2 regions of the Brevundimonas sp. AVps23W genome follow, and region 2 is predicted to be linked to the other one. Evidence: riboswitches for the same ligand, from Rfam matches in the RefSeq annotation. Region 2 holds a riboswitch; the other holds the start of a gene.
The links. A riboswitch is a leader RNA that binds a small molecule or an ion and turns the genes downstream of it on or off. The one in region 2 is predicted to bind cobalamin.

Region 1: another riboswitch for cobalamin. It lies ahead of ACW177_RS01205 (TonB-dependent receptor plug domain-containing protein); the one in region 2 lies ahead of metE (5-methyltetrahydropteroyltriglutamate--homocysteine S-methyltransferase).

Annotation. Positions count from the first base shown of each region.
Region 1 is NZ_CM178738.1:253,118-262,549, reverse strand. Features, by position in the region: gene ACW177_RS01250 (hypothetical protein) at 76-351, shown strand; gene ACW177_RS01245 (diacylglycerol/lipid kinase family protein) at 396-1,352, shown strand; gene ACW177_RS01240 (metallophosphoesterase family protein) at 1,352-2,203, shown strand; gene ACW177_RS01235 (DUF1328 domain-containing protein) at 2,298-2,477, opposite strand; gene ACW177_RS01230 (hypothetical protein) at 2,587-3,000, opposite strand; gene ACW177_RS01225 (ElaB/YgaM/YqjD family protein) at 3,000-3,344, opposite strand; gene ACW177_RS01220 (fumarylacetoacetate hydrolase family protein) at 3,492-4,145, shown strand; gene maiA (maleylacetoacetate isomerase) at 4,145-4,780, shown strand; gene ACW177_RS01210 (aldo/keto reductase) at 4,863-5,780, shown strand; gene ACW177_RS01205 (TonB-dependent receptor plug domain-containing protein) at 5,764-7,596, opposite strand; cobalamin riboswitch at 7,745-7,928, opposite strand; gene mutS (DNA mismatch repair protein MutS) at 8,004-9,432, shown strand, end outside.
Region 2 is NZ_CM178738.1:1,371,366-1,380,797, reverse strand. Features, by position in the region: gene metE (5-methyltetrahydropteroyltriglutamate--homocysteine S-methyltransferase) at 1-1,835, opposite strand, end outside; cobalamin riboswitch at 1,943-2,143, opposite strand; gene ACW177_RS06790 (porin) at 2,395-3,147, shown strand; gene ACW177_RS06785 (head GIN domain-containing protein) at 3,281-4,171, opposite strand; gene ACW177_RS06780 (GNAT family N-acetyltransferase) at 4,536-5,696, opposite strand; gene ACW177_RS06775 (hypothetical protein) at 5,877-6,038, shown strand; gene ACW177_RS06770 (L,D-transpeptidase family protein) at 6,041-7,084, shown strand; gene ACW177_RS06765 (carboxylesterase/lipase family protein) at 7,085-8,680, opposite strand; gene pdxH (pyridoxamine 5'-phosphate oxidase) at 8,759-9,432, opposite strand, start outside.

The DNA.
Region 1 (9,432 bases), 1.1 Mb from region 2:
AGAAAGCGTTAAGCTTCGATCCTGGGCCTGGCCCGACAAAAGTCAGTGGGGGGAATGATGCGATTTTCTAAGAGGGTGCGCGCTATCGACGGCGCCGAAGGTCCGCTGTGGACGCGGCGCAAGAAGAAGAAGGCCTCGGCCGCCCCATTGATCAATGTGCTGGTGACTCTATTGGCCCTGATCGGCGCCCTGACGCTGGTTCTGTCGATCAAGGAGCGGTCCGTCGAGGCGGCCGGTCGGATGGTGGACGGCTGGATCGCTGCGGGCTGGACCGGCGCCCAGACGCTGGCGGGGCGCAGCCCTGAAGCAGAACCCAGCGCTGCGGCCGCCCGCGACGAACTGAAGCAATAGCCAAGCTTTAGGGAACGGCCGCGCGCGCCGAACGTTCGGGCGCCATGACCGATATCGTAAGTCCCGAACCCGAGGCCGACATCGGCCAACCGCAGGGCGCGCCTTTGCGCGCCCTGACGCCCCATGCGCCATTGAAGCGGGTGGTCATGCTGGTCAATCCCTTGTCCGGCAGCGTCGGGCCGGGCGCCGCCGCAGAGGCTGAGGCGGTGCTGGCCGACTATGATCTGGAGACCCAGGTCGTGGTGCTGGAAGGCGGCCATTTCGATCAGGCCATAGCTGAGGCTTTTGCGGCGTCGGCGGACGTCATCTTCGTTCTGGCCGGCGACGGTACGGCGCGGTCGGTGGCGTCGAAAGCCAGGCCTGACGGCCCGATGATCGCCCCCCTGCCGGGCGGGACGATGAACATGCTGCCTAAGGCCCTGTACGGTACGGGGGACTGGAAGCTGGCGCTGCGCCGCGCCCTGGAAGAGGGGGAGCCGCAAGTGGTTTCGGGGGGGGAGGTCGAGGGCGAATATTTCTATTGCGCCGCCATACTGGGATCGCCGGCCCTGTGGGCGCCGGCGCGCGAGGCGATGCGGACCGGCAAGGTCAAACTGGCCTGGGCCTATGCGCGGCGGGCGCTGAAACGGGCTTTCACCGGTCGGTTGAGGTTCAGCCTGGACGGCGGGGCCCGACGCCGGGCCGAGGCCCTGGTGCTGATCAGCCCGATGATCTCAAAGGCCATGGAGGAGCCGAACGGGCTTGAGGCCGCCGCGATGGATCCGTCCGACGCCAGCCAGGCCTTCCGTCTGGCGGCCAACGCCCTGTTCAGCGACTGGCGTCACGATCCGGCTGTCTCGACCCGCGCCGCCAAACGGATCGACGTCCGTGCCCGCTCGCGCATTCCGGCCGTGATAGACGGCGAACCCATCCTGCTGAAATCCGAGGCCACGGTGCGATTCATACCCAAGGCGTTCCGCGCCCTAGCCCCTCGACCGTCGGCGGCCGAGGACAGTCTGTAATGGGGCGGGTTCTTCAGTTTTCCGACGTCCATTTCGGCTGCGAGCACAAGGGGGCGGTGGCGGCGGCTCTGGAATACGCCCACGCCACGACCAACGACCTGGTGCTGATCACCGGCGACATCACCCAGAAGGGTTATCCGGCCGAGTTCCGGGCAGCGGGCGAATGGATGCGGGCCATGCCCGAGCCGCGTTTCGTCATCGTCGGCAACCACGACGTCCCCTATTGGAGCCCCGTCGCCCGGCTGTTCCATCCGTGGCGGGCGTTCGAGACGGCGACGGGATTCCCGGCCCACGACGGCCAGTTCTGCAATGATACGGTGATGGTGCGTGGCGTCGTCACCGCGCGCGGCTGGCAGGCGCGGCCCAACTGGTCCAAGGGGGTCATCGATCTGGATCAGACCCGACGCGCGGCCGAGGCCCTGCGTCAGGCCCCGATCGGCGCCCTGCGCATCCTGGCCTGTCATCACCCTCTGATCGAGATGATCGGCGCGCCGATGACCGGAGAGGTCAAGCGCGGCGACGAGGCCGCGCTGATTTTCGCGGAGGCGGGGGTGGATCTGATCATGACGGGCCATGTCCATGTGCCCTTCGCCCTGGCGATCGATCTGGCGGACCGGTGTTCCTACGCCGTGGGCTGTGGAACCCTGTCGCATCGCGAGCGAGGCTCCCCGCCCGGTTTCAACCAGGTGGACTGGGACGACAAGACCATCACCGTCACCGCCCTGGCCTGGGACGGCCACGCCTATAGTTCGCAACAGATCTGGCGCCTGCCGCGCCGTCAGGACACTCGCAAGGCCGCGACGGCGCCGGATCCGAACGCGCCCGGCACGCTGGAGAAGGCGGCCGTCTGAGGTTCGCCGGCCGGAACAGGTGCAGATCCAGCGGGCATGAATAAAGGGCCGGAACTCGTGTTCCGGCCCTTTCGTCTTGTCGGTTCGGCGCCCGTTACAATCGAGGGGAGCCGCGCCCGCGTAGTCCGCCGGCCACAAGGGCGATGACGAACAGGATGATAGCGATCACAGCGATGAATTTGGCGATCTCGAACGAGAAGTTCGCGATGCCGCCGAAGCCGAGAACGGCTGCGATCAAGGCCACGACCAGGAAGATAATTGCCCAGCGCATCATGGGTTTAGCTCTCCTGCGTTGATGTTGCCGACGGCGGCCTTTCGACCGTTCGTCCGTCGGCAGATCAACGTTTGCGACCGCGCGGCGTTCCGTCGCGTTCGCAGAAAGCTCAGCGTCGGCGGCGACGCTTGCTATAGCCGCCTTGGTCCATTTTGCGGTCGGCCACCATGCTGGCGACGATGGCGGCGAGGGCCGGATTGCGCAGCAGGAGGAAGGCGGCGCCCAGGCCGCCGACCGCCCCGATGATCGGCCGTTCGCGCACGATGTGGATCAGCTTGCCGACCAGACCGTCGGGCGCATCCTCTTCGTCCTCATCGTCATGACTGTCGCCCTTCAGGAAGATCAAGGCGACGACCAGGGCGACCAGAGAGAACAGGCCGAAGGTGATGGCCGCTGCGCCCAGGGGCGTGGTCATCAGGCTGATCGCATGGAATATCGCGATGCCGAGGAAGACCACGGCCAGGAAGGCGCTGGCGGCGACCACGCTGGTCGCCACGATCCGTTTGACGATGCCCTTGAACATCAGCGACGGCGGCCGGCCAGAAGCATGCCTAGGACGATGCCGACGCCCAGGGCGATGGCGGTGGACTGGACCGGACGCTCCTGGACGCGCTCGACGATATAGCGCTGGGCCTCGTCCAGACGTTCGGCGGCGTCGTCATAATACTCGCGGCCGCGCACCCGGGCGGTGTCGTAATAGCCGCGCGCCTGTTCGCGCACTTCCTCGCCCTTGGCGCGCAGCTTGGCCTCGGCCTCTTCGGCCTTCTCGCGCAGGCGCTGGGTTTCTTCGCGGGCGCCGGTCTTCAGATCCTCCTTGAGGGTCTTCAGGTCGGCCTTGATGTCTTCTCTAGCCTTGGTGGTGGCCATGGTGCGCGCTCCGGTTTTCAAGCTTGGCAATAGAATAGGGGACCCCGTTTGCGAACGCTACACCGGGGGCGAAGTTCCCGTCGATCCAATCGACGACCGCGCTTCGTCGGCCTCGCCAGTGGCGGCCCGTCGATCTAGACTGGGGCCATGACCGACTTCCTGTTCGCCCCCCGTCCCGTCCCCAGCCTGCCGATTACCGGCGACGACCGGCGGTTCCCGGTTCGCCGCATCCTGTGCGTGGGCCAGAACTACGCCGCCCATGCGCGCGAGATGGGGTCCGACCCGGACAAGCAGTCGCCCTTCTTCTTTTCCAAGCCCGGCGACGCCCTGGTGTCGGACGGCGCCGATCCGGCCTATCCGTCCGCGACGGCCAATCTGCATTTCGAGGCGGAGCTGGTGGCCGCCATCGGCGAGGACGGCGGAATCGTGGGCTGGGCCGTCGGCTGCGACCTGACCCGTCGCGATCTTCAGGCCGAGGCGAGGACGGCCGGGCGTCCGTGGGATGCGGCCAAGGGGTTCGACCAGTCGGCCCCCTGCGGCGCCCTGACCCTGGGCGCCCTGCCGAATCCGGCGGGGGTCATCGCCCTGACCGTCAATGGAGAGACGAAACAGTCCAGCACCCTGGATGACATGATCCTGAACCCCGACCGGATCATTGAGGAGGCCGGAAAGCTGTGGTCGCTTCAGGCCGGCGACCTGATCTTCACCGGCACGCCGTCGGGCGTCGGCCCGCTGGTGCGTGGGGATCGGGTGGTGGTGACGATCGACGGGCTGGAGCCCCTCAGCTTCGAGATGGTCTGATGATCCTGCACGGCTATTGGCGGTCAGGCGCCAGCTACCGGGTCCGCATCGCCCTGGGGCTGAAGGGCCTGGCCTATGAGACGGCGGCGCATGATCTGCGCCAGGGGGCCCAGAAGGCGGCCGATTATCTGGCGCTGAACCCGCAAGGCATGGTGCCCGCGCTTCAGGACGGCGACCTGGTCGTCGCCCAGAGCCCCGCCATACTGGAATGGCTGGAGGAGATCCATCCAGAACCGGCCCTCCTGCCGAAGGGGACGACGGACCGCGCCCATGTGCGGGCCATGGCGGCGCTGATCGGGTGCGATATTCATCCGCTGAACAATCTGCGGGTTCTGAAGTCCTTGCGCGGGGACTTCGGCGCCGATCAGGCGACCGTCGACGCCTGGGCCGCGCGGTGGATTGCACCAGGCTTCACGGCGCTGGAGACGCTGGTGGCGCGCCACGGGAACGGCTGGAGTTTCGGCGACGCGCCCGGCCTGGTCGATTGCTATCTGATTCCGCAGCTCTATTCGGCGCGGCGATTCAATATGGATCTGGAGCCCTGGCCGGGGCTTCTGGCCGTGGAATCCCGCGCTCTGGCGCGCCCCGCCTTCCAGGCCGCCGACCCTGACCGCCAGCCGGACGCCGACGCCTGACCTCGATATCGGCGGTGTTTAAGTAAGGTTCGCGTAACGTCTTGCTCAGCCTCCCTTAAGTATTGGAGGGCAAGATAGGAATGTGACGCATTCCCCCGCCACCCCTTCGGCGCCCTCGCCTATAGATCGCCTGGCTCTTGCCGTGGTGACCGAGCCTCAGCGCCCGCCCAATTCTTTGATGATCGGCCAGACCGGCGCGCGCGAAGACGCGATGCGCTTCCTGTTGCAGACCGGATCCGACGCCGGCGTGCGGATGATCGCGACCCGTCCCAACGGCGATGGTGAACGCCTGCTCGGCCAGGCCTGGCCCTTTCCCTCGCCCTTCCGGGTGACGGTGCGCACCGTATCCCTGAGCGAAGGCCTGGACCGGGTCGAAGCCCGGGCGCGCCGGTCGCTGGAGCGACTGGGTCTGCCACGCGGTGACGCCTTGCTGGTCGACAATGCGGCGGATCTTGCCGGCGTCGAAGGCCGCGCCCTGTGGGATCGTCTGCAATCGTTGAAAGCCCGCGGCCTGTTCCGCAGCATCGGCTTCTGCGCCAAGATCGAGGATGGCCCCGTCCTGCTGGCGCGACGTCTCGAGGCCGATGTGGTTCAGGTCTCGTGCAATCTTCTGGATCAGCGCGCGGCTGCGGAGGGGGTTCTGGACGAACTCAAGGCCGTCGGCGCCCAGGTTCATCTGGCGTCCGTGTTCGCGGGGGGGCTGTTGTTCGGCGGGGACGACCTGCCGCCGCACCTGGCGGACTATGCTCAGGTTCTGTCGCGCACGCGGCGGCGCCTGGCGGAACGGCGCTGCGACCCGATGCAGGCGGCCCTGGCCTACGCCTTCTCGCTGAAGGCCGTGGATCGGGTCGTGGCCAGCGTCGCCTCGGCCGCAGAGCTGCGCGCCATCCTGGCCGCCGCCCATGCGCCCAGCCCCGATCTGAACTGGTCGGAACTGGCGCTCGAGGCGCCGGCGGCCTTCGCCGCCGACGCCCGCGTGCGCATCAGTAGCGCAGCTTGAACCCGACATAGGCGGAGCGACCGGGCTCGCCGTAGCCCAGCACCTGCTGGTACCGCTCGTCGGCCAGGTTCTCGACACGGGCCGTCAGGGCGACCTGATCCGTCAGCTGATAGGCCGCGTTCAGATTGGCGGTGACGAAGCTGTCGCGTACGCCGCCCGAATCGTCCTGATCGCCCTCGGCGCGGACGGTCAGGGCGCCCGACAGCCGATCACCGCTCCAGCCCAGGGTCGCCGAACCGGCATGTTCGGGCACGCGCAGCAGGCGGGCGCCGGTCGAGCGATCCTCGGCGTCGGTCCAGGCATAGGCCAGGGTCAGGTCGAACCCGCCGCCGAGCAAGGCGCGGCCTTCCAACTCGATGCCGTCGGAACGGGTCTTGGCGATGTTGACGTAGTAGCTGTCGTAGGTCGCTTGATCGGTGAAATAGGTGATCTGGTCCTCGATATTCAGCCGGTACAGGGTGGCGCGACCATCGAACCGGCCGTCGGCGGAGGCCCAGCCGAGGGCGATCTCGACGCTGTCGGCCGTTTCCGGCTTCAGCGTGGGGACGGGGACCGACGAATAGCAGAAGTCGCAGACCGCCTGGCTGATCGACGGCGCCTTGAAGCCGGTGCCATAGGCGCCGGACAGGATGAAGCCGCCGGCCAGATCATAGGCCGCCGAGATGCGGCCCGTGGTCTTGGAGCCGAAGTCGTCGGTGTCGTCGAACCGCAGGCCGCCGGTGACGCTGAGCGCCTCGGTGACGGCGTAGCGGCCGGTGGCGAAGACCGAGGTCGTGCCCAGGTCCTGTTTCGCGCCGGTGGAGACGCTGCCTTCGCTCTCCTCGCGCTCGGCGCCGAAGGCATAGGTCACGGCGCCGGTCGCGCCGTCGGCCTGCCAGCGGTAGGCTTGGCGGTTGGCCTCATAGGTCGAGGGATAGTCGCTGAAGGTGTCGCGCTGGATGTCTGAGGCCGAGACGCTGAACTGATGGCTCAGGCCCAGAGCCGCCAGGCTGAGACGGCCGAAGCCGGACCATTGTTCGGACTCCTGGCTGTCGTCGGTGTCGGCCAGGGCGTAGGTCGGGGCGGGATAGCCGTCCAGATCCGCCTCGCTCTTGGACCAGCGGGCCGAGCCGTCGAACTTGACCGTGTCGGAGACGGCGTAACGCCCCTTCACGCCCAGGGTGGTGTTGGTGAAACCGTCAGCCTCGGGGTTGCCGTCGGCCTCGTCCGCCGCAGAGATGCCGTCGGTGTCGAAATGCGAGACATAGGCGCCCAGGGCCCAGGTCTCGTTGGCGACGCCCGCCGCCAGTCGGCCGCGCACGGTGTCATAGCTGCCGGCCTCGGCCTCGGCGCGCAGGCCGTCGATCTCCTTGGTGGTGAAGGAAATCACCCCGCCGATGGCGTCGGAGCCCCACAGCGACGACTGGGGACCGGACAGGACCTCGATCCGGTCGATGTCGCCCAACTCAAAGCCGGAAAAGTCATAGGCGCCGTTGACCTCGGAGGCGTCATTGACCGGCGCGCCGTCGACCAGGACCAGGGTCTTGCCGGGCGTGGCGCCGCGCATCCGCACCTGGGCCACGCCGCCGAAAGCCCCTGAACGGGTCACCGACAGGCCGGGGATGTCGGACAGGATGTCGGAGGCGAAGACCGCGCCGCGCTGTTCGATAGTCTTGGAGTCGATGACGCGTGCGCCGGGCGTGTCGGCGACGACGGCGGGCAGGCGGGTGGCGGTGACGACGACTTCGTCCAGCGACGTCGCATCGTCGGCCGCCAGGGCGGGCGCGGCGAAGGCGGCGGCCATCGCCGCCGTGGAGAGAAGTATGGAGCGCTTCATTGAGCGAGAATCCCCGATTTCGGCTCCGCGAGTGCGCGCGAGGAACCGGTATGAGCGAGCCGATCCGCCGGGCCTGAAGGGTCCGGACGGCGCAAGATCGGGTCGCTGCGACGAGAAGTCCCCGCGCCTCTGTCTGGTCCCGGACAGCGGACGAGCGACACAGGCGGCCAGGTCTCCTGGCTTGCGGGTCATAAACCGCCGTCCTCGCCTTCCCAGTTTCCCAGTGGCGCCGAGGTCGAGACCCCGGACGGACGACGCTCTCGCCGCCTACAGTTGCGGGCACAGCCACGGTGTCTCACCGTGTTCCCTTAACCGCCTGACGCGGCCTATCGCAGGGGCGACAAGCTTGTGCAAGGGCGGCTTAACGGGCTTGAGCGGTCGGCTGCGATCCGTCACCCTGACAGCACATGAACGCGCCCGCTTTCCCGACCCCCGAACATTCGCCCGAAGTCGCCGCCTCCCTGGAGGGGGCGACGCCGTTCATGGCGCAGTATCTGACGGCCAAGGCCGGACAGCCGGACGCCATCCTGTTCTTCCGCATGGGGGATTTCTACGAGCTGTTCTTCAAGGACGCCGAGGTGGCGGCGGCGGCCCTGGGCATCACCCTGACCAAGCGGGGCAAGCACCAGGGCGAGGACATTCCCATGGCCGGGGTGCCGGTTCACGCCATGGAGGGCTATCTGGCCCGGCTGATCCGCCTGGGACACAAGGTCGCCATCTGCGAACAGCTGGAAGACCCCGCCGAGGCCAAGAAGCGCGGCGGCAAGGCCGTGGTCCATCGCGGCGTGGTGCGGGTGGTGACGCCCGGCACCCTGACCGAGGACAGTCTGCTGGACGCGCGGGGCGCCAACCGGCTGGCGGCGGTGGCGGTGCGCAAGGGCCGGGCGGCTGTGGCGGTGGTGGAACTGTCGTCGGGCGCCGTGGACAGCGTCGCCTGTGCGCTGGAGGACCTGGGCGCGGCCCTGGCGGCGTTTCGACCGTCCGAGGTTCTGGTCACAGACCGGATCTATTCGGACCCGGCGACGCGGGACGCCCTGGACGGGTCCGGCGGCGTGGTTCAGGCTCTGGCCAGCGCCATCGCTGAGCCCCAGGCGGCCCAGGCGCGGGTCGAGCGGTTGTACGGCGTTGCGGCGCTTGATGGTTTCGGCGCCTTTGAAGAGGCGGAGATTTCGGCGCTCGGTCTGATCGCCGCCTATCTGGAGACGACCCAGGCCGGCAAGGTCCCGGCCCTGGCCCCGCCGCGTCGGCTGGGCGAAAGCGGCTTTCTGGCCATCGACCCGGCGACGCGGACCAGTCTGGAGATCGACCGGACGCAGAGGGGCGAGCGCGAAGGCTCGCTGCTGGCCTGTATCGACCGGACCGTCACCTCGGGCGGGGCGCGGGCCCTGGCGGAGCGGATCGCCCGGCCGCTGCGCGATCCGCTGGCGATCAACGAACAACTCGACGCGGTCGAATGGCTGCTGGAGCGGCGCGATCTGCGGCGCGATCTGCGCGACGGTCTGAAGGCTTCGGCCGATGTGGCGCGCGCGGTGGGGCGACTGGCGCTGGGACGCGGGGGGCCGCGCGATCTGGCGGCCGTGCGCGTGGGCCTGTCGATCGCCGAGGGGATCGCGGGCCTGTTCGTCGGTCAGGTGGATCCGATCACGGGTCAGCCGCGCCGCATCGCCCTGGCCCTGGACCGGCTGAGCCTGTCGCCCGAGGTCTCGCGGCTAAAGGCTGATCTGATCGACGGTCTGGTGGACGAGCCCTCGCATCTGGCGCGCGACGGCGGCTTTGTGCGTCCCGACTATCGGCCCGAACTGGACGCCGCCCGCACCCTGCGCGACGACAGCCGAC
Region 2 (9,432 bases):
GTCTCCAGATCCGTCACCTCGTCGCGAATGGCGAAGGCGATCTGGCGGCAGGTGGTGCTGCGCGGCTGGTCGTCGCGCACGAAGGACCAGTTCAGGATGGTCACCGGGCCCGTCAACATCCCCTTCATCGGACGGTCGGTCAGGGACTGGGCGTAGCGCCACCATTCCACCGTCATCGGCCTGGGCCGCGACACGTCGCCGAAGATGATCGGCGGGCGGACGCAGCGCGAGCCATAGGATTGCACCCAGGCCGCCTTGGTGAAGACGAAGCCGGACAGTTGCTCCCCGAAATACTGGACCATGTCGTTACGTTCGAACTCGCCGTGAACCAGCACGTCCAGACCCAGGTCCTCCTGCCACTTCACCGTCCGCGCCGTCTCCTCGCGCAGGAAGCGAGCGTAGGCCGCATCGTCGATGACGCCCTTGCCGTGGTCGGCGCGGGCTTTGCGGACTTCGGCCGTCTGGGGGAAGGAGCCGATGGTGGTGGTCGGATAGGCTGGCAGGTTCAGACGCCGTTGCTGGACCTGGCGGCGTATCTCAAAGCAGGAGGTCCGGCGCGCCAGGGCCGGGTCGGCATCCGCCGCACGAGCCTGAACCTTCGGATCATTGATGCGGGGCGAGGTGCGACGCGAAGCGACGGAGGCGGTCGAGGCGTCCAGCGCCGCCTTCACCGCCGCTCGTCCTTCGTTCAGCGCCCGCGCCAGGGTCGCCAGCTCGGCCACCTTCTGGACGGCGAAGGCCAGCCAGTCCTTGATCTCGGGATCGAGCGCGGCCTCGCGTTCCAGGTCGATCGGCGTGTGCAGCAGGGAGCAGGACGGCGCGATCACCACCCTGCGTCCCGAAGCGACCAGAGGTTCGACCTTGTCGAGCACGGCGTTGAGGTCGGCCTTCCAGACATTGCGGCCGTCGATGACGCCCAACGAAAGCACCTGATCGACCCGCGTCGCCGATGCGACTTGCGCCAGTTGCTCCGGCGCCCGGATCAGATCGATGTGAAGGCCGTGAACCGGCAGGCGCAGCGTCGTCTCCAGATTATCGCCCAGAGCCCCGAAGTAGGAGGTCAGCATCAGTTTGATCGGCGGCGTCACGTCGGTCAGTACGCGGTAGGCGTGGTCATAGGCCGCCTTCGCCTCATCGCTCAGATCCGTGACCAGGCAGGGTTCGTCCATCTGGACCCAGGTGGCGCCGGCGCGGGCCAATGACCGCAGCACCTCGGCATAGACCGGCAGCAAGCGCGGCAGCAGGCGGAGCACGTCGAAGGCCTCGCCCCGCGTCTTGCCAAGCAGCAGATAGCTGACCGGACCCAGCAGCACGGGCCGGGTCTCGATCCCCTGGGCCTTGGCCTCCAGATATTCGTCCAACACCTTGGTCGAGCCCAGACGGAACACCTGGTCGGCGGTGAATTCCGGCGCGAGATAATGGTAGTTGGTGTCGAACCATTTGGTCATCTCCATCGCCGGCGCCCCCTCGCCGCTCGCATGGACATGGCCGTGTGTGCAGACCTCGGCATCGCCGCGCGATCCGCGCGCCATGGCGAAGTAGGTGGCCAGATCGACCCGATCCCCGCTCCAGCCATAGGCTGCAGGAACGGCGCCGACCATGGCGGTCAGATCCAGCACATGATCATAAAGAGAGAAGTCGTTGGACGGCACGATGTCGGCCCCCAGGTCGCGCTGGCGCGTCCAGGTCAGGCCGCGCAGCTCGGCGGCGGCGGACTGGAGGGCCTGGGCGTCGATCTTGCCGGCCCAATGGGATTCCAGCGCGATCTTCAGTTCTCTTTTGGGACCGATGCGGGGAAAGCCGAGGGTGGCGACCTGGACGGGGTGGCGGGTCATGACATTCGAAACCTGTATTGTGGCCAGGCTTCGGACAGGGTCGCGCGGACGCCGACGCGAACAAGGGTCCGGCGGCGCGCATGCGGCCTGACCGGACACCCCGCCGGAGGACGTTATCTGTCGGGGCAGGTCTCCTGGCTCACGGGTCGACGCCTCGGGCCCGGCCTTCCCGGCGCGAACGCCAGTGACACGAGATGGACCCTCGACTCGCCGCTTACAGTTGCGGGGGCAGCGCCGGTGTCTCACCGGCTTCCCTCTTAGCTCCACGCGCCGAACGACACGGGGAGACCACGACGGCTCAAGATGGCCTGACATCCATCGTGCCGTCAATACATATAAGGATATGCTTATATGATTATATGGTTGACCGATCTTAACCCTTTGCCCCGAGACGCGCCCACGCCTGACACATTGCAGCCACAAGGCGTGGCGGATCGGCCACACGGCAGTTTCAAGACACTTATGTAACGACGATTTAATGCTCAGCTTAGTCGCGTCCTGATAGCAGCCGCCCTCCTCGGATCCCCATCCGGGTTGAGACTGCTAAGGAAAAAAGAAAATGAAGACGATCCTCCTCGCATCGGCCGCCGCCGCCCTGTTCGCCGCCCCGGCCTTCGCTCAAGACGCCGTCGGTTCGGTCGGCGTGACCTATTCCAACCCCTCGGTCGATTTCGCCGACACCGACTATGACGCCGACGCCTGGACCGTGGACGGCACCGTCGCCCTGCCGGCCGCCGACTGGACCGTGACCCTGAACGGCGCTGTCGACTACACCAAAGCCTTCGGTGAAGAAGACGTCACCGGCGCCGCCGCCGCTCACCTGACCAAGATGTGGACCTCGGACGTCCGCGCCGGCGCCTTCGTCTCCGCCAACGACATCGGCTCGGGCAACGACCCGATCTGGACCGTCGGCGCCGAAGCCCAGAAGTATCTGTCCAAGGCGACCCTGACCGGCCAAGTCGCCTACACGAAGGCTGACGATATTGACGCCGACATCTGGACCGTGGGCGGCGACGCCGCCTTCTATGTCATGGCGAACCTGCGCCTGAACGCCGGCGTCAGCTACAACAACCTCGACGTCACCGGCGGCGATGTGGACGCCTGGACCTATGGCGTGGGCGCCGAGTACGAAATCGAGAAAACCCCCTTCTCGGTCGCCGCCTCCTACACCCGCGCCGACATCGACTCGCTGGACATCGACACCTGGTCGCTGGGCCTGCGTTACAGCTTCGGCGGTGGTCTGCAAGCACGTGACCGCGCCGGCGCCGGCCTGAGCGGCTCGTCGATCGCGAGCGTCCTGAGCGCCTTCTAAGTCTTTCAGGTTTCCTGAAAGCCGAAGCCCCGGCGGAGCGATCCGCCGGGGCTTTTTCTTTGCTTGGGACACGAAAAAGGCCCCCGGGGTTCCACGACCGGGGGCCTTTCCTCTCGCGGCGGAGAGACGGGTCTTAGCGCCCGATATGAACCGTTCCGGATCCGACGATGGAACGGGATACTGCGCCGGTCGCGGCGGCGACGCGAACATCGCCCGATCCCGCGATGGCGACGCTGAGGTCGCGCGTGGTCCCGCCGAAGCGGACGTCGCCGGAGCCTCCGATGGCCACCGACAGCTTGTCCATTCGACCCTGCCGAATATTGACGCCGCCGGAACCGCCGATGGAGACGTCGCCGCGACCATTGGCGCTGGCCACCTCGACGCTGCCCGAGCCACCGACCGCCGTCTTGAGGTTTCCGGTCGCCCCGGCGGAGATCGAGCCCGATCCGCCCACATTGGCTTCCAGCGAGCGGGATGTGCCGGCGCGAACGGAGCCTGACCCGCCGACGCCCAGCTCGAGCGAGCCGTCCACATTGGCGATGGTCCAGGTTCCGCATCCGCCGCTGTCCAGCTCGACAGATCGCGCGCCGCGTCCCACGGCGCCGAAGACGGCGCCGCCGGCGCTGACTTCCACATCACGCGGTGTTCGCACCACGATCAGAGGCGCGTCCTCCAGACGGATGCGACCCAGGTCCCGCACTTCGACGGTGGCGCCCTGGCCGGGCTGGGCCGCGTCGGCGCGGCCTGAGTTGCAGTTGCGTATGCCGTCGCTCCGGCCCCAGAGGCCATTGCGGCGCAGCCCGCCGTCGATCTCGACGTCGCGACCATTGCGGCGCACCTGGACGGCCGGCAGACGCGAACGACCTTGCGTCACTTCGACGCCGATGTCCTGACGATCCTCGACGATGACAATCACGCGCGCCACGGCGTTGCGGATCTCGACTTCGCCGGCGAAAGCGGGCGCGGCGGCCGCGAGTCCGATCAGTGCGGAGACTCCGGCGGCGGCGATCAATGCGGTCTTCATGTTCGGCCTTCCCTTTCCCGATTACGAGAGAAAGGTGCGCGCCCGACTGCGGGGAGTCATTTTAACTCGAGGTCATGAACTCGAATTAACCGGGCGTCCCAACGCGCCCACGCCGTCGGCGACGCCGAGACGGGGTTCGAAATCGCGTTCAAACTTGGCGATCCGGCTCTTCATCGCTCCCACCCGTTTCCCGCGCCGTCGTAGTCGTACAGGTTGATGTCGAACAGATCGGCCGGGTAGCGATCCAGCACAGCGGCCAAGGCCGCATCCTCGGCGAAGCCTTGATCAACAAGACTGTGCGGGTGGATCCGGGCCTCTGCGATGGGGCCGGGTTAGCGGGTGCGGGGCTCGCTCATGCTCGGCCCTAGACGTGGGCGACGCGGGCCGACGTCTGTTTCCGGGCGGCGGCTTTGTGGACGGCCGAGCGAACGGCGACGGCCGCGCCGCGCAGACGCCCGACCGGCGAGGCCTCGCAGGCCTCGATGGTGGACCAGCGACGGCGCAGCGACGCGCGCAAGGCCTCGCCCCTCGCGCCGCTGCGATCCAGCGCCCCCACGGCTGCGTCGCCGAGAAGCTGAGCAAGGCCCGGCCGCATCACCACCGCCTCGCGCACCGTCTGACGGGCGTTGACGAAATACTTCTTGTAGCTCTCGCCCTCGAAACCGAAGTCGAAGACGCGGAAACCGTCGGCCGCCGACAACCGCATCGTGTCCATGCTCAACAAGATGCCGGGCGAACAGCGCGCCAGACTGGGCTCGTAGACCGGGAACCAGAAGTGGTGGTGACGACCGGCATGGAGAGAGAACTCGACCGCCACCAGTTTCTCGCCCGCATACATGGCCGCCATCGACGCGCCGAAGTCAGACGTCGGCGTCGCCATCAGGGCATGGAGCAGATCACGGGTCCAGCCGCAGGCGAAGATGTCGTGCAGTCCCGACCGGCGGTACTGCGCCGCCTTCAGGTCGATCAAATGATCCAGCAGGGCGGAATCCCGCAGGCCGTGTTCGACACGGACAGGGCCCAGTTCGTTCTCCAGGCTGCGGCGCGCCCGTTCCTTGTCCTTGAAGTATTTGCCGAAGGTCGAGCGGCGCTCGGCGTACCAGGCGTCGAAGCCGGTTTCCGGCATGGAGACCTGGACGGTCTCGCGTGCCTGCCCCGTCTCGCCGGCGCCGATCCAGCCCGGCACGTTCAGCCTGCGCGCCTTCAGCAGATGCGCCACCTCTTCCAAGGTGATGACCTCGCCCTCGGCGGCGATCACGCCGTGATAGTCGTTCATCGGCGCGCCCAGCGGCTGCACCGATCCACCACGCTTCTGATACGGGAAGAAGCCGACGATCCTGCCGCCGCACCGAAACACCGCGACCGCAGCGCCCGGACAGACCCGGGCGGCGATCTGCGTATAGTCCCAGCGGAAGTACGGGCTTTGAAGAGACGGATTGGTCGCGGTCCAGTCGCGCCACAGAGTGATCGCGGCGGCATCCATCGCCTCCGCCTTGATGATCTCGACCTGTAGCGTTTCGGGCATTCGCGTCCTCATTGGGCCCTGTGCAGCAAGGCCCGGTCCAGACGCGGTCCTACACCGTGTCCCGTTGCGGTACGGTTCACCAGCATGGTGAACGGGCGTTGAGATCGGTGACCACCGGGAGCCGCGCGGCGGCGCGTGCGTTAGCTCATGACGGAGACTGCTCCGCCGGAGACACGCACCATGACCGACGCCCGACCAGACGACCGAAAGGTCGAGAACGAAAACCTGCGCCCCGACCGGGACGGCGAGCCGCCGCGCCCCGCCACTGAGCCCAAGGGCGCAAAAGGCTCGAGCAACTCCGGCGAGACCGCGACCGACCCGGCCACCGGCGAAGAGAACTGAACTTGAACCGCTTCGCCTGCCTGGTCCCCAGCCTTGTAATCCTGAGCCTGGCCGCCTGCTCGCCGCCCGCCGACGAAGGGGCGTCAGCCCCGGCCGCCGACGTACAGAATGACGGTCCGCTGTCCCGCGACGCCATCGAGAACAGCGCCTATTCGCCGCCGCCGTCCGACGCCGCCCCGACCAGCGCGGAAAACCCCGCCCGTCCCGACCCTGCCCTGGTCCGCGCGCAAGTCCTGCTGGAGCGGGCGCGCTTTTCGCCCGGCGCCATCGACGGTCTGGCGGGCTCCAATATGCGCCAGGCGATCGCCGCCTTTAAGGAATCCCAAGGCCTGCCGGCGACCGGAGAGCTGGACTCGAATGTGATGGGCCGTCTGCGGGCGGCGGGTGTCGGCGCCGTGACGACCACCTACCGGATCACGCAACAGGATCTGGCCGGCCCCTATATGGGCAAGGTGCCGACGGACTTGCAGGCTCAGGGCGAGGCGTCCTTCATGGGCTACGCCAATATCGTGGAGGCCTTGGCCGAGCGTTTCCATGTCACGGAAGAACTGCTGCGGGCCATGAACCCCGGCGCGGACTTCAATCGGGCTGGGCAGGCCCTAGTCGTTCCGGCTGTGAACACAAAACCCCTACCCGTCGAAGTGGACCGTATCGACGTCGACAAGGCCGAGGGGGCGGTCAAGGCTTTCGACGCCGACGGCAAGCTGATCGCCTATTTCCCCGCCACGATAGGCAGCGGCGACAATCCGACCCCGACCGGCACGGTCAAGGTCAACGGCGTCGCCCGCAATCCCGACTATACCTATGACCCCTCCAAGCTGAGCTACGGCGACCTGGACCGCAGGGTGGTGGTCAAGCCGGGGCCCAACAATCCGGTGGGCGTGGTCTGGATCGACCTGAACAAACCCAGCTACGGCATTCACGGCACGCCTGACCCGCATCTGGTAGGCAAGACCGCCTCGCACGGCTGCGTCCGCCTGACCAACTGGGACGCCTGGACCCTGGCCGACAAGGTCAAGCCGGGCGTGACGGTGCGGTTCCTCTGACTATTGGACGGCGCCGAACGGGGTGCCGTCCCAGAAGTCGCAGTGGTGGCGGTCAAAGAAGTCGGCGACCAGCCTGTCGCCGTCGGGGCTGAACACCCGTACCGGGCCGGAAACCTCGACGCGGGGCCAGTCGGGGCCGAAGTCTTTCTGGCCGAAACCGGCCCACAGGCTCTGCATCCGCTCGGACAGGGCCTTCTGCTTCGGCGTGAACCGCTTCACATCGGCGAACACCCAACTGGTCCCGAACACATAGGCCAGTTCGCCGGCGTGATAGGCGCCGAGATCCAGTCCCACGATCCAGTCCGGCAGGACGAAGGGCGCGCCACGATCCGCGAACTCGTAACCCCAGACCGGCACATAGCGTGACAGTTGGCGACGCAAGGCCTGGGACGGACAGGCGAACCTTTGGTCGGTGAAGTTGGCGGCGATGGCGTAGGCGGGGCCGTCGGGACCGACCGGGTAACGGTCCAGGACGCGGGGACCGACGTCGCCGTACATCCAGATCGTCTCCTTCTGGTAGCGATCCATGTCCTTGACCTCGTTGGCGAACAGCCGCCCTTCGTCCAGGTTCGTGCCGACGATGACCGGTACGCGGGTGAACCGGCCCTCGTGGATCGCCAAGGCCAGGTTCTCAGGCACCGTCGCGTCGGTATGGACCGGTCCCCACGACCCCGGTCCGTTGATCCCCGCCCTCACGGACGGCGCGCGCGACAGCCGCCAGGCCGGCAGGGCCTTGAGGCAGGCGACCTGATCTACGCCGGTGCAGCCCAGGCGATCAGCAAACAAGGGACCCGACGTCGCCGCATCCTGAGCGCTGACCAGGGATGACGGCTCCAGGCAGCCGCTGCTTTGCAGGATGACGCGTTGATACAGGCCTTCTGACTTGGGCGAGGCCATCAGGTAGCAGGCCGACCACGCCCCCGCGCTCTCGGCGAACAGGGTCACATTGGCCGGGTCTCCGCCGAAGGCCGCGATGTTCCGATGCACCCACTGCAAGGCGGCCTGCTGATCCATCAGGCCGAAGTTGCCGCCGAAACCCTCGCCCTGCGCCTGGAACTGCGGGTGGGCCAGCCAGCCCAGGGCGCCGAGGCGGTAGTTCAGGGTCACGACGACCCGCCCCTGCTCGGCCGCCAGTTTCGACGGGTCGTAGTTGCCCCCCGACCCGATGGTGAAAGCCCCGCCGGGGATATAGACCATCACGGGTCGCGGCTGAGCCGTCGTTCCGGCCGGAGCATAGATGTTCAGATACAGGCAGTCCTCGGACCCGACGACCAGCCCGCCGCCGCCACCCAGAATAGCCTTGCGGCCGATAGCCTGGGTGCAGTCCGAACCAAGCCGGGTCGCATCGCGCACGCCGTCCCAAGGTTCGACCGGCAGGGGCGCCCGCCAGCGAAGGTCGCCCACTGGCGCCCGAGCGAACGGCACGCCCAGAAACGCGCGCACACCGCCCCCCTCGATCCCGCGAACCGTTCCAGCCTCCGTCGTCGCCAGAACACGCGCGGCGTCCGGGGCGAACCGGACATGATCGACCTTGCCGGGATGGGTGGCGCAGGCCGCCAGCAGGAGGGAGGCGAACAGCAGCGAGAGAAGACGCATCGAAAACCTTGGCCGTGGCGAGACGGGCTTAACGCCGGCGGAGCCTGAGCGTTTCGTTCGCGCCTGACGGCCGCGACATTAAGGCCAGAGACGTTGGCAAGACCAGGCGCCTCCGTCGCGCGTGAACCGCAGCCGGTCGTGCAGACGGAAAGGCCGGTCGCGCCAGAACTCGACGCTTTGCGGCACGACGCGCCAGCCGGTCCAGTGTTCGGGGCGCGGCACCTCGGCGCCCTCGAACCGCGCGGTTTCGCGAGCCACGGCGACCTCAAGAGTGTCGCGCGTGTCGAGTGGTCGGGACTGATCCGAGGCCCAGGCGCCGATCCGGCTTTCGCGAGCCCGGCTGGCGAAATAGGCGTCGGCCTCCTCGACCGTGACCGGCTCGACCCGTCCCCGCACCCGCACCTGACGCCGCAGGGATTTCCAGTGGAAGGTCAGGGCGGCGACCGGACGCTGGGCCAGTTCCACGCCCTTGTCGCTCTGACTGTTGGAATAGAAGGTGAAGCCCCGATCATCGACGTCCTTCAGCAGGACGATGCGGGCATCCGGGATGCCGTCGCCATCGAGCGTCGACAGGGTCATGGCGTTGGCGTCGTTGACCTCATGCGCGCCCGCCTCGGCCAGCCAATCGACGAACAGCCCGATGGGTTCGGCTCGGTCGAAGATGGTTTCGTCGCCATTGGCGGCCAGGGCGGCGGCATAGTCGCGAGCGTAGTCTTCGCGCGACGGGCTGGGCGGGATCACGGGGGCGGTCA